Regions from separate parts of the Paenibacillus suaedae genome, predicted to be linked through region 1. Evidence: a T-box and tRNA genes for the amino acid it is inferred to sense, from the RefSeq annotation. Region 1 holds a T-box; the other holds one or more tRNA genes.
The links. A T-box is a leader RNA that pairs with one kind of tRNA and senses whether it is charged. The one in region 1 lies ahead of leuS (leucine--tRNA ligase), so its partner is inferred to be a tRNA-Leu.
Positions count from the first base shown of each region.

Region 1 (7,367 bases):
ATGCCCGTCTCCTTCGTCATGCGCAGCAATCGGAAGAGATACAATAGAGCTCCGATAAGTACACCTACGTGCAATCCAGATATGGCGAGTATATGGGTAAGTCCCAACTGCGAGAACTGTTGATAAATATCCGGATCCATATCTCCCCGTGTTCCCAGGATAAGCCCTTGCATATAGCCGCTATGAGGCTGCTTGTACATATGCTCCAATATCGCCGCCAGACGCTCCCTGCCTTGATCCACATATGCCAGCATTCGATTCCACATGATAGTAGGTGCATAGGAAGAGATCGTCTCAAGTGCTATTTGCGAGGTCATATGCTGTAAACCCGACACCCTTAACAACCAGTCGATTTGTAAATTATGTAAATAGTCTCTGTAGCTGAATCCGCCAAAGTTCCCCGCATCGCCGGGAGCCTCAAGCTTACCTTGTATACGCACCAATTGCCCTCGGTTCCATTGATGCACCTGTTGCAGTTCCTGTTTACTAGATAACTTGATTTGAACTAGCAGCGTCTCCCTTACACTTTCCATGCGCTTCGTTTCTGGTGTTCTCCAGCCTGTAACTCCGAATTGGAACTGCATCCGATCTCCGTCCAGCTCTGGCGGGGTTAGGATCACCCCTTCCCATTCTCCGTTCACTTCCTGTACCTGATCTACATAAGAACTAACTCCCTCATACGACCAGACACTATCTCCACTGTTCACCGTCAACTGATAATAGAGTACAGCCATAAGCAGCAGCAGCGCATACAAGACTGCTTGCATACGTCTGCACCAGCCTCCTATGACACAAAGCGGCAATACTAGCACAATTCCGAGAGCTGCAATCCAAGCCTCTCCATTCGGGAGAACTGCGCTTAGATGGAAGCCTCCGGCAATCATACAGGCAGCCACAACCAACGGTCGACGTGCCAGCATATCATCCCCCCTGCCCATATACAAAAAAACCTCTATACTCGCAAGCACTGCTCTTCGCATTTAAATACGAAACGAACAGTGCTGCTCGAGCACGGAGGTTCTTCCTCATCCCTATTCACAACGATACATTTATCATTTATTCGCTAACTTCATCCATTACCGACTCTGCCGGCGGATGATAATGATCAAGTTGACGGAACACAATTCCTTTATGCTCCATCATCGCAGCCACTTTATCGCTGTCCTTCAAATAAGGACGGTGATATACGATCTCGACAACACCACTGTTGGCGAGCATATTGGCACATGTCCAGCAAGGCTGATCCGTCACGTATACCGTAGATCCCTCTCTATCATTCCGATCCGTGAATAGCAGCAAATTCTGTTCTGCATGGATCGTGCGAATGCAGCGCTGCTTCTTAACCATCTGCGCTTCGCCGTCTACGACAACTTTCTCATATTGTTCTGCGATCATGCAGCCAGCCTCACTGCAGTCAGGAATCCCCATCGGAGCGCCATTATAAGCGGTACCAAGCAGCTTCTTGCCCTGTACGAGCACAGCGCCCACATGCCGCCTTGGACAGCGCGAGCGAGTAGACACCATATAGGCAATATCCATAAAATACGTATCCCAGTCTTTGCGCATAGTCGTTGTCATAACTCCAATCCCCATTCTTCTGCCTTTGTCTATGTTGTGTATGTTACCCTTATTGTAAGCAGGCCTGCGCATTCATGCAACTAAAGACATCACAATGTTGCACATTTCACGCATTTTATTCCACACGTACCTGATCCCGGATCTTGGCCATCATCTTCTTGCCGATTCCCTTCACCTTCATGAGATCGTCAACGCGGCGGAAGGCCCCCTTCTTCTCGCGATATTCAATGATTGCTTTCGCTTTACTCGGGCCAATACCTGGAAGTGTCACCAGTGCAGATGCATCAGCTTCATTAATGTTAAGAAGTTGGGATTCAGCTCCCTTAGCTCCCTTGTTCCCAGATGCACTGGAATGCTCCTTCTCCGTCTTAAGGACATCCGTTGAAGGAAGTAAACTAGCGGCCTCCGATTGTTCTCCCTTTCCCGCATCAGCACCATTATCCTTATGGGCTACTGTCGATACGGAAGACTGCTGCTTGTTCTGTGCATGTTGTTCCGCAGCGGGAATCGACTTCGAAGACATCTTCGATTCCGTGATCTGGGCTTCCTTCCCTTCAGCAGCCATTATCGATTCAATCTCATCATTCAAATCCGCCCAAGTCCCTGCTTGCAGTGACCCTTGCGGCTTCACCCATATCCACATACAGATTGCAACACCGATTACTGCTAGACTCATTGCAATTAGCCAGCGCATTGGCAATGCACTGGTCTTCCTCATTCCTTCTCTCATGTCACCACACCCTTCGTCAGCGAATGACGGCATAATGGTCAACCATGTCATCATATGGATCAATAAGCTTGATAAACTTGTGTTCATCACAAATGAATACGAAGTGAACATAATCACGTCCTACGACAACAGCGGAATAGGCAGAAGCAAAGGGAGGGAACGTACTTGAAAGTCGGGTTTATAGGTACGGGAAGCATGGGGTCTACGATCATTGAAGCACTTATTCAATCAGGTGCATTGGAACCATCTCAGCTTATCGCAAGCAATCGCACGAGGAATAAGGTTCAACAGCTGGCTGCACAATATCCTGGGCTGCAATTGGCCAGCTGCAATGTAGAAACTGTACAAGAAAGCGATATCGTCTTTTTATGTGTGAAGCCTTCAGAATTCAAAGCCGTTCTGAACGAAATCGCACAATATGTAAAGCCTTCTCTCATCGTTGTATCGATAACGAGTCCAGTGCTCATTAGCCATTTGGAGCGGCAGCTGTCCTGCAAGATAGCAAAAATTATACCAAGTGTTACGAATTATGTATGGAGCGGAGCATCCTTATGTATGTATGGAAGCAGAATTCAAACAGAAGACAGGCTGCTATTGGAACAGTTGATGATGTCCATTAGCCGTCCAGTTCAGGTATCCGAGCAGTATACGCGCATCACTTCGGATATCTCAAGCTGTGGGCCGGCATTTATCGCCTTTTTCGCGCAGAAATGGATAGAGGCTGCAGTTGAAGTTACAGGAATCGAAAGGAATGAGGCAGAGCGCCTGGCCAGCGAGATGCTGCTTGGTACTGGCAAGCTGCTAACGGAGGGAGGATTCAGCCTTGAGCACTTGAGACAGCGGGTAGCAGTCCCCGGCGGCATTACCGCCGAGGCGCTCCGTCTGTTGGATGGTGAGCTGGATGGGGTATTCCAGCAGCTCATTCAAGTCACCCATGCCAAATATGAGGAGGATCTACACAAGGTCGAATCCCAACTATTTGGCGAAGAACTTAACCGACCACAATGTTAACAAGTCTGCCTTTTACTGCGATGACTTTGCGAACCGTCTTGCCAGCGATGGCATCCTGAACGTTCGTGAGGGACATCGCTTTTTGCTGCATTGCTTCTTCGTCAGCATCTGCTGCTACATTTGCACGGCATACAATCTTGCCATTCACTTGAATAACAATTTCTGCTTCCGCATCAACTGTAAGCGACTCATCATAAGTCGGCCACGCAGCGTACGTAATCGACTCTTGGTAGCCAAGACGCTGCCACAATTCTTCCGCGATATGTGGCGCGAGCGGTGCCAGCAATTGAACGAAGTTCTCCATCGCTTGGCGTGGAAGAACCTCTGTCTTATACGCCTCATTGATGAAGATCATCAATTGACTGATTGCCGTATTGAAGCGGAATCCTTCGATGTCTTCCGTCACCTTCTTGATGGTCTTGTGCCATGTACGAACGAAGGCCGGATCTGCTCCATCCGTTCCGTCAGCAATCTTGCTGTTCAGGGCTCCTGTCTCCTCGTTAATGAACAAGCGCCAGATGCGGCTCAAGAATCGGTAGCTTCCTTCTACACCATTCGTGTTCCATGGCTTCGTCGCTTCCAGTGGACCCATGAACATTTCATAGATGCGCAGCGTATCGCCGCCGAACTCGTTCACAATATCATCTGGATTGATGACATTGCCGCGGGACTTAGACATTTTCTCACCATTTGTACCAAGGATCATCCCTTGGTTAACAAGCTTCTGGAATGGCTCCTTCGTATCTACGACACCAAGGTCGAACAATACCTTGTGCCAGAAGCGTGCATACAGCAAGTGAAGAACCGCATGCTCAACGCCGCCAATGTACAAATCAACTGGAAGCCATTTCTTTTGCTTCTCTTTGGAGCAGATTTCATCGTTATTGTGCGGATCGATGTAGCGCAGGTAGTACCAGCTGCTTCCCGCCCATTGCGGCATTGTATTCGTTTCACGGCGAGCCTTCATGCCTGTCTCCGGATCAACTGTGTTCACCCATTCGTCTACGTTCGCAAGCGGAGATTCTCCAGTACCCGATGGACGAATCTGATCGACATCCGGCAGTGTAAGCGGAAGTTCGGATTCCGGTACAGGCTTCATTGTTCCGTCTTCCAGATGAAGAATTGGAATCGGCTCTCCCCAGTAGCGTTGACGGCTGAACAACCAGTCGCGCAGGCGATACGTTACCTTGCCTTCGCCCTTGCCTTCTGCTTCAAGCCATTCAATCATGCGCGCCATTGCAGCCGCATTGTCCATTCCGTTCAGGAATTCTGAATTCACATGAGCTCCATCGCCGGAATATGCTTCTTCCTGCACATTGCCGCCTTCAATCACTTCGATGATCGGCAGGTCAAATTGCTTCGCAAATTCCCAGTCGCGCTGATCATGTCCAGGAACAGCCATAATTGCACCTGTACCGTATCCAGCAAGCACATAATCCGAGATCCAGATTGGAAGCTTCGCTCCATTCGCCGGGTTCACCGCATAGCTGCCTGTGAATACACCCGTCTTATCCTTCGCCAAATCCGTACGTTCCAGATCGCTCTTGCGTGCCGCCTGCTCTTGATATGCCTTCACAGCAGCCTGCTGTTCAGCTGTCGTGATGCGTTCGACAAGCTCATGCTCAGGAGCCATGACACAGTAAGTTGCACCGAACAGCGTATCTGGACGAGTTGTAAATACAACCAGTTCCTCTTCGTGACCGTCGATTACAAAGCGAACTTCAGCTCCCTTGGACTTCCCAATCCAATTGCGCTGCATGTCTTTCAAGCTCTCCGGCCAGTCAAGCTCATCCAGATCTTGCAACAAACGCTCTGCATACTCCGTAATCTTCAATACCCACTGACGCATTGGCTTACGAATAACTGGGTGGTTACCACGCTCCGAACGGCCATCGATGACTTCCTCATTCGCAAGTACTGTACCGAGGGCTGGACACCAGTTAACAGGAACTTCTGCAACGTAAGCGAGTCCTCTCTTGTACAATTGAATAAAGATCCACTGCGTCCACTTGTAATATTCCGGATCAGTTGTGCTGAACTCACGATCCCAATCATAAGAGAAGCCCAAGGACTTGATCTGACGACGGAAGTTGTCGATATTCTTTACCGTGAATTCACGCGGATGCTGTCCCGTATCGATCGCATATTGCTCAGCTGGAAGGCCGAATGCGTCCCATGCCATCGGATGAAGGACATTGTATCCTTGCATGCGCTTGTAACGAGACATGATATCTGTAGCCGTATATCCTTCCGGGTGTCCTACATGAAGTCCGGCGCCAGATGGATATGGGAACATATCCAGTGCATAGAAATTCGGCTTGTTCTCATCTTCTGTCGTTGCAAATGTCTTATGTTCATCCCAATAGGATTGCCATTTCGGCTCGATCTGCTGCGGCACGTAACCGTGCGGCTGCTTCGCTTCTTGACTCATGCTTACTCCTCCTACGATGCCCAGACGGCTGCTCGCGCATGTCCGTCATACTTGTGGCAATGAATAAATGTGATTAAAAAAGCCTCCCATCCTTAGCGATTATCGCTAGGGACGAGAGGCATTATTCCCGTGGTACCACCCTAGTTAGCGGACAGCATGCTTTGCTATCCACTCCCTTTACACCATTAACGCTGGCAATACGTCGCAGCTTACCGCTCCCGATTCTGCTGCGCGACTCTGAGGCGAGTTCGCTTCTGCACCATCACCGGCTTGCACCAACCGCCGGCTCTCTGAAGATGGGACCTAAGGTACTATTCCTCTTCGAAGTCTTTCCATTCTACCTATTCAGCTTGAATATGATTATGATGCATCCAAATAGATGCAAGTAGCTATATCATAATGAAAAATTTTCTTATTGTCAATGATCGCCATGCAACTCCAAATCTTTCTTGTTCATTCGCCTTGAATTGAGAAAGTAACACCGAATTCTACATCTCACGACGGATCAATGTGCATATCACATGCATCTTCAGAAACTATGCACATCTATCTTTATGGCTTCACTGCAACAAAAAAGATTCGGCGCGACTCTTCGTCCGGCGACTGCCATTCAAAGTCCGCAAATTGCTCGACATGATCGAAACCAGCTTCTTTCAGCATACGTTCTAACCAGTCTGGATCATAGGCGCGTTCAACATGCTCCTCGTCAATACGCTCGTACAAGCCTCCGGACTGCTGACGAACGAACAAGGTCAGCTGGTGCTCAATCTCCTGGCGTTCTTCATCATAATCCGAAAACCAAATGTAAGAGATATCTTCATCATCATAGGCAAAAGGCTGGGTCTCCGCATAATGTTCGAATTGACGGACATGAAGCACATCGAACAAGAAAACGCCGCCAGATCTCAAGTTGTTATAGGTAGCTTGAAAAGCACGTTTCACGTCGTCCTCTTCTGTCACATAGTTCAAGCTGTCACAGAACGAAACGACGGCATCCGCTTCTCCAGGCATGGCCCAATCGCACATATCCTGATTCACCCAACGCACGTCGCCCTTCAGCGGTCCAGCCTCTATTCCCTTGCTGCTCGCAATTGACAGCATCGATTCTGAAATATCGATGCCGATTACATCATAACCGAGCTTCGCCAGTGGCAATGCCGTACTCCCGGTTCCACAGCCAAGGTCAACGATAGAACGAACCTCGCCGCTTCCAAATCGTTCCCAGGCCTGCCGAGCAAATGACACCCACTGGTCGTATGGCATGTCCTCCATTAAGCGGTCATAGACCTCCGCTACACGCCCATATGAAATCATCTATTTTCACTTCCCCTGCCGGAGGTTGTTCCCTCATTCCATCATTCCATCATTCGTAATGCATGTTGAACGAAGGACTTAGCGTGCATTGTCGGTGCCGTGCGAGCGAGCCTTATGTGCTTCACGCGCTTCGGCTTGTGCCGCCGACAGTGCCTTGTGAAGCTGTGCCGTATCCATTGCAGCAGCCGTTTCCGTCAATTCGGTCCAATTCCCATTTTGACGAATGAGACCTGCCTTCAGCAAGCGGCCGATAGCACGCTTGAATGCTGACTTGCTAATGCCAAAGCGCTGCTTCACAATATC
Region 1 is NZ_JAVYAA010000002.1:1,019,175-1,026,541, forward strand. Features, by position in the region: gene RQP50_RS12440 (ComEC/Rec2 family competence protein) at 1-920, opposite strand, end outside; gene RQP50_RS12445 (deoxycytidylate deaminase) at 1,057-1,578, opposite strand; gene RQP50_RS12450 (ComEA family DNA-binding protein) at 1,694-2,308, opposite strand; gene comER (late competence protein ComER) at 2,474-3,319, shown strand; gene leuS (leucine--tRNA ligase) at 3,300-5,750, opposite strand; T-box leader at 5,855-6,084, opposite strand; gene RQP50_RS12465 (class I SAM-dependent DNA methyltransferase) at 6,303-7,064, opposite strand; gene RQP50_RS12470 (CvfB family protein) at 7,143-7,367, opposite strand, start outside.

Region 2 (7,367 bases), 310 kb from region 1:
CAAAGGTTCTGGAAACGAGCGGCATTGATGCCCGTCAGATCATTGGCGTCGGCACCGATTTTACGGAATGCACGATGCTTCCCGTAAAGGCGGATGGAACGCCACTATGCATGCTGGATGCATACAAGAACAATCCGCATGCGTATGTGAAGCTGTGGAAGCACCATGCGGCAGCAGAGGAAGCCAACCGGCTTAATGATATAGCCCGTATGCGGGGCGAGGAATTTTTGGACTTCTACGGTGGGAAAATTTCCTCAGAATGGATGTTTCCAAAAATATGGCAAATTCTTAATGAAGCGCCCGAAATATATGAAGCCGCAGATCGGTTCATGGAGCTTGCCGATTGGATTACACTACAGCTAACTGGCACAGAAACACGAAATAGCTGCACAGCTGGATATAAGGCCATATGGCACAAGCAAAACGGATTTCCATCAAATTCATTTTTGAAAGCGCTCGATCCAAAGCTGGAACACGTCGTTGACGAGAAAATGTCGAGAACCATTTATCCGGTCGGCACAAGAGCTGGATCAATTACAGAAGAGAGCGCAAAATGGACGGGACTGGCTGCGGGGACAGCGGTATCCGTAGGAATAGGCGATGCCCATTGCGCCGTAATCGGCTGCGGGATTACGACTCCCGATATTTTACTAATGGTGATGGGGACATCCGGCTGCGACATGCTGGTCAGTGAAACGGCAGTGAAGGTGCCGGGCATTAGCGGCATTTGCGAGGACGGCATTTTGCCTGGGTTCTACGGCTATGAGGCAGGACAATCCTGCATGGGAGACCATTTCTCATGGTTCGCGAATCACTGTGTGCCAGAGCGCCTAGGGCAAGAGGCCAGAGCTGCGAACAAGCATGTGCTGCAGCTTCTCAATGAGAAGGCAGAGAAGATTAAGCCCGGCGCCAGCGGCTTGATTGCGCTGGATTGGTGGAATGGGAACCGTTCCGTTCTGGTGGATGCGGATCTGACAGGATCAATGTTCGGCATGACGACGGCTACGACAGCCGAAGAAATGTACAAAGCATTGGTTGAAGCAGTTGCATTCGGGAAGCGGATGATTATTGAGAACTTTGTACAGCACGGAGTTCCGATTGCCAAAATCATGGCTACAGGCGGGATTGCGGAAAAAAGCCCATTCATTATGCAGACCTTCGCGGACATCATCGGCATGCCGATTCACGTCGCGGCAACTCAGCAAGGAACAGCGATGGGGGCCGCCATGCTCGGAGCCGTAGCGGCAGGCAGTACTAATGGAGGATACGACTCCATTCAGCAGGCTGGGAAAGCAATGGGTGGAGGCATTAAGAAAACGTATGAGCCGCAAGGTAAGCACCGGGAGATTTATAATCGACTCTATGCCCAGTATGTGCGGCTGCATGATTATTTTGGTCGCAATAAACAGAGTCCGATTAAACAATTGAAAGCGATTAAATTGGAAGTGATGGGTGGAGAGAGTTCAAATTAACATCTTTATAGAATAGCTGCATTACGGACAGTAGAAGAAGGAATAGATCATCCAGGAAAGAAGTGATGCACTTGAAAGACAAACATATTTTGGACAAAATAGGTATTCCTTCATCTCTAGCTTGGGGCTATCTCGGCATTCTGATCTTTATGATGGGGGATGGTCTGGAGCAGGGATGGTTAAGCCCATATCTGGTTGAACAGGGACTCACCGTACAGCAATCCGGCATTTTATTTACGGTATACGGGGTTACGATTGCATTGTCTTCTTTCCTGTCCGGATTATTCGTTGACGCGATTGGACCTAAAAAAGCAATGTTGACCGGGTTAATTCTATACATTCTCGGTTCCGTAGGCTTTATTGGTTTAGGAATTACCCAGCTTTCATTTGCAACGATGCTGCCGACGTATGCGTTTAAGGGTCTCGGCTATCCTTTGTTCGCATACTCGTTCCTCGTCTGGATCGCTTATCAGACACCTCAGAAGAAGCTGGGAACGGCTGTCGGCTGGTTCTGGTTCGTGTTCACTGGGGGCATGAACGTACTCGGCGCATACTATTCCACCTGGGCATTGAAGCACCTGGGGCATATCAATACACTATGGAGTGCAATCGTATGGGTACTGCTTGGGGCATTGTTCGCACTGGTCATCAATCCCGGCGGCAAGCTGGATAAGGCCAAGGCAGAACAGCATGACAACAAAGTAAAAGAGCTTGCCAAAGGATTGGCAATTGTCAAAAAGGAACCGAAAATCGTATTGGTCGGCTTAGTTCGCATCATCAATACGGCTGCACAATTCGGCTTCCCCATATATATGCCGCTATACATGGAGAGTCATGGCATTAGCATTTCATCCTGGCTGCATCTATGGGCTATGATTTTTATCGGAAACATCGCGTTCAACCTGCTGTTTGGCATTGTGGGCGATAAGCTTGGCTGGAGAAATACGGTAATGTGGTTTGGATGTGCAGGCTCGGCCTTCTTTACGATTTTACTCTTTTACGTTCCTCAACTTGCGGCAGGCAATGTATGGCTTGTGCAAATTGTCGGGATCTTGTGGGGCGGATGTCTGGCAGGCTTCGTGCCATTGTCTGCGATAGCCCCGTCTTTGGTAAAGGAAGAAAAGGGTGCAGCGATGTCAATCTTAAACCTGGGCGCGGGATTGAGCGCATTCGTTGGTCCAGCTCTTGTTGCTTTATTTATTGGAAGCCTCGGTTACGCCGGCATTACGTGGCTATTCGCTGGGCTATTTGCAGCAGCAGGCGTTATGATGATTTTTGTCACGCTCCCTGCTGAGGACAAAACAACGAAGGACGCGAGTGCACACACCGAAATTGTAAGCGCTTAATAAGGTTACCTAAAAAAGCAGCTCTTCTCCACTTGGGAGAGGGCTGCTTTTATCATAATGCTAGCGATCAATTTTCTGGTAACTATTGTTTGTTCGGTATAAGGTAGGACTGATTCCATACACGTAGGTAAACTGATTTGAGAAGTAATGGATTGAATCGTAGCCCAACATTAGTGCGATTTCCGTAATTGATTGGCGGCTTTCCATCAACAAAACGGCCGCCTTTTTCATGCGAGCCTGCAGCAAATACGCTTTAGGCGATGCTCCTGTCTCTTGCTTGAAAAGCCGATAAAATTGGGACTTTTCCAGCCCGCATTCGCTGCACCAGTAATCAACCGAATGCCGCTGCTCGGGATGTTCGTCCATTCGCTCCAAGATTCGAGCTATGCGATAATCCGTAGGATTGGGCAATCTGCTTGCATCGTACCATTGAATCAGCCAGGAGTAAAAACTAGCTGATGCAGCCTGCTTCGTATAGCAGCCGCGCCGATTATATGCGGTAAGCACATGCTTCATCAGCTCAATGAAGTAAGGATAAGGGCGAAGCGAAGTGCAGGTCGGCAATGATTCCAGTTCTGAGCAAGGGTTATGTGCGGTTAACCACCTCGGATCGAATTCATCCCATTCATAAGCAAAGGTAGGCTGGTTCGGCGGAGGAGCCTCCCATAGATCGCAGTAGATATTACATGCATTCATCGTTTCATTTGGTGCATGCTCGAAGGAATGCCATTGTCCAGGGCGGACAAAGATGAGCGTGCCGTTCGCGACCGCATATCGTTGGTCATCTATCGTCATATGGCCATGGCCGTCCAAGAATAAGTGGAATGCATAGCTGTATCCTCTGCGCAACTGTTCCTCTCGCGTTCCTCGGTAATTATACATATGCGCTGCACGGATGTATGGCCTTATATCCGCAATGGTCATCATGCCTATCCCTCCGGTTCGTTAGCGGAAATTTTTATAACTGACAGGAACTTGTTATAAATACGAGCAGCTAGGAACATGATACTATGTTTGCAGAGTTATGTCATGATAGGGGAAGTCTTGAAATGAGAATGATGACAGCATGTATTGGCGAGGAGGAACAATAATGGTTGATTTGGGCAAGGTGTTAGTAGAGGAATCACGAGGCGGTTGGTTGGAATGTGCATATACAGGACATATTGTAGGTGTTAACGAACAAGCTGAGACACTATTCCATGTTGGCGACCCTGACTATGTAAGCTTTATGCGCTCTTCTTCGAAGCCGGTGCAGGCGCTCCCTGCTTTGTTAGCAGGTGTTCCGGAGCATTACGGATTAAGTGAGGAAGAGATCGTCTTAATGACTGCATCTCATCGTGCACAGCAGTTCCATGTACAAGCACTGGAATCGTTCATGAAGAAGACGGGGATCACTGAGGATCAATTCGTATGCAAGCCTACCTATCCACTGAATGGCGCTGCGAGGGACGAGCGGATTGCCAACGGGCAGCCACCGCGCTCCTTATATCACAACTGCTCGGGCAAGCACTTAGGTGTTCTGGCATTATGCAAGATGATGGGGTGGCCAACCGATAATTATGCAGAACCGGAGCATCCCGTTCAGCAGAAGGTGCTACGCTTGATGTCTCAGCTTGCTGATGTGCCAGCCCGGCAAATTAAATTAGGAACGGATGGCTGCGGGTTCCCGGTATATGCGATTCCAATTCGCAATATAGCCCTCTTGTATTTGAGATTGGCTTGTCCGGATTTAATTGCAGATGAGGAAGTGCGCAGAGCGATTACACGCTTGACGAGTCTAATGAACAAACATCCATTCTATGTATCCGGAACGGAGCTTATTTGTCCAACACTGCTGCAGGATCCGAATATCGTAGCGAAAGGCGGAGCCAAAGGCATCTATTGCTTCGGCTTGCGCGAGCAGAGAATAGGGATAGCCTTCAAAGTGATGGACGGATCGGAAGATCAATGGCCGATCATTGCTGCTGACATTTTAGAGCAGATTCAATACCCGACGACAGCAACCATCGAACGCTTAAAAAAGCTGAGCCCTGCGGAGACGAAAAACGACAATTCGAGGGTAGTAGGAATTCGCAAGCCTGCTTTTACACTTGAGTGGGTTAGATCATAAGAAACTAAGAACATACTATTAGAACCTGCTTGTATGAGCTGAGATATGGCTTGGCAAGCAGGTTTTTTGACAAGAAAAAAATACCACCAAGAAATCTTTAAAAAAGATTTGCAATTCAATTATCAGTCTGATATATTATTACTTGTCCTTGTTGAACGGCAACGACGACAACGAAGCAAATGAAGTTGTACAGATTGGTTAACACAATAATATGCGGACATAGCTCAGTGGTAGAGTATCGCCTTGCCAAGGCGAGGGTCGCGAGTTCGAATCTCGTTGTCCGCTCCAGAATATGCGCCCTTAGCTCAGCTGGATAGAGCGTTTGACTACGAATCAAAAGGCCGGGAGTTCGAATCTCTCAGGGCGCGCCACTTAATTTCATAATGGATTATTTCTACTAAGCCGGTGTGGCGGAATTGGCAGACGCGCGCGACTCAAAATCGTGAGGGAAACCGTGGAGGTTCGAGTCCTCTCACCGGCACCATCCATTCGGGACGTAGCTCAGCTTGGTAGAGCACCTGGTTTGGGACCAGGGGGTCGCATGTTCAAATCGTGTCGTCCCGACCATTATCATCAACCGTCGGTTATAACCGACGGTTTTTGCTATTCTAATCCTTCTTTTTTTCCACCCTTCCTTCCTAGATGATTTTTCAACTTTTTTCAATTTCTCTTGAACGATTCTTAATGCTAATACGTAATATAGATGCTTTGCGCAAAGCTCGTTGCGTTATGATATTAAAGAAAGGAGGCGAATACATGTCTGAGCAGCATCGGATAGAGCGAGCAGTCAGAGGAGACATGGATGAACTTGCTGTGCTGCTGCATGAGAATTACTCCTTTCTATATAAATATGCCTTGAAATTAACGATGAGTTCTTCGAATGCTGAAGATTTGGTTCAAGACACGATGGTGAGGTGTATGGAGAAGATTCATACGTACAATGGGAGTTCACGATTCTCGTCATGGCTAATTACGATTGCGACACGCCTGTTTTATGACAAGATGCGCCGCAAGAAAGTGGAGAGCAAATGGCGAGAGCAGGAACAAGCTGTACGTCAGCTGCGCTATCAAATGGAATCAAGCAATATGGAGTGGACGGCAGCGCTGGAGCTCCTTGGTGAGTTGTCCTACGAACAGAGGACTCCAATTGTGTTGAAATATTATTATGGATATCAGGTTAATGAAATTGCAGAAATGTTGAACGTTCAAGCAGGTACGATAAAATCACGCATGCACTATGGCTTGGAGAAGCTGCGGAAGGAGTGGAAGCAAGATGAGTGAGAAGCAAGATAACAAGAAAGGACATGTAGATTCTCTACATCAAGTACCGATGTCCAATCATGCTACACATCCGGAACAGGACTCGGTGTGGGAGGAGAGACTGCATCCTCACTGGGAACACTTAGATGAATGGAGTGATCGCCATTCTCCGCATCCGAGTGCTGCCCACATCCAGCAGGTATTGCTTCAGGCGAAGAAGAGGAACCGTAAACGGCTGTGGAAAGAACTGCTTGTCTTATGGAGTGCTGCATTGCTGCTAGTTGGCGGCGGGTGCAGTCTTGCCCAAGCGAATTGGTATATCTATGTCTGGATGCAGCTCATTTCCCTGTGTGGCGCAGTTCTTATTTGGGCAATTTGTATCCATCCGAGCAATGGGAGTGAGCAGAATGAATAATGGTACTGAGAATGTCCCTTGGTGGGTCTGGGTTCTAATTGGAATCATTCTGCTCATTCAAGGAACTTGGTTGTTTTTGGATGCTCGCAGGCGGAATAAGTACCCTTGGTTCTGGGGGATCTGGGGATTCACGGGAACCCCTCTCCCGCTGCTTGTCTATATATGCTTCGTTATTCGGCCGTGGAGAAAATTGAAATGAAGGAACAGACAGATTAATTGTATAACTTCCCCTTTATCTGGGCCACACTATAAGAAAAGCCTCCAAGTATATAAGTGCGTGTTCAAAAAGACCGGTTTTCAACACCGAGAAGATTGGATGAAGCTAGGGCCTGAGGAGCGGAATGTACGTTTTAGGTACATGAGCACCGGAAGGTCCGGCTGAATTCAAGATTCGATGCCGAGTCCACTTCATGATTTACTTCGTGATCAAAAGCGGACTTTTTGAACAACATCTATAAGTGATGATTCTGGCGGCTTTTTCTTGTGAGCAAAGCAAGATGATTCTGGCATCGTGGAATCAAATGCTTTACTCAAATTAACAAGCAGTTAGAGGGGATTACTTATGGCTCGAGAACACCGTACCGTCTCTAGGTTCTATTTTCGAGTGAAGCAATGGAAGAAGCGTTTGCGGCGCTTCCGCAAGCCGATATGGTCTTTGGCTGCAATTGTGTTGTTCGTAGCGGTAGTTGCCATTGGGATACAGTTGTCTGATCGTGTGCGCAGTATGCTGGCGGACTATGATAAGCCATCTTCGATTGAGACCT
Region 2 is NZ_JAVYAA010000002.1:1,328,729-1,336,095, reverse strand. Features, by position in the region: gene RQP50_RS13625 (ribulokinase) at 1-1,472, shown strand, start outside; gene RQP50_RS13620 (MFS transporter) at 1,538-2,818, shown strand; gene RQP50_RS13615 (AraC family transcriptional regulator) at 2,879-3,745, opposite strand; gene RQP50_RS13610 (asparaginase) at 3,909-4,928, shown strand; tRNA gene RQP50_RS13605 (tRNA-Gly) at 5,142-5,216, shown strand; tRNA gene RQP50_RS13600 (tRNA-Arg) at 5,223-5,299, shown strand; tRNA gene RQP50_RS13595 (tRNA-Leu) at 5,330-5,412, shown strand; tRNA gene RQP50_RS13590 (tRNA-Pro) at 5,419-5,495, shown strand; gene sigY (RNA polymerase sigma factor SigY) at 5,685-6,209, shown strand; gene RQP50_RS13580 (YxlC family protein) at 6,202-6,603, shown strand; gene RQP50_RS13575 (hypothetical protein) at 6,596-6,802, shown strand; gene RQP50_RS13570 (BofC C-terminal domain-containing protein) at 7,166-7,367, shown strand, end outside.
Region 2: it encodes a tRNA-Leu, which carries the amino acid that the T-box ahead of leuS (leucine--tRNA ligase) is inferred to sense. The anticodon was not compared.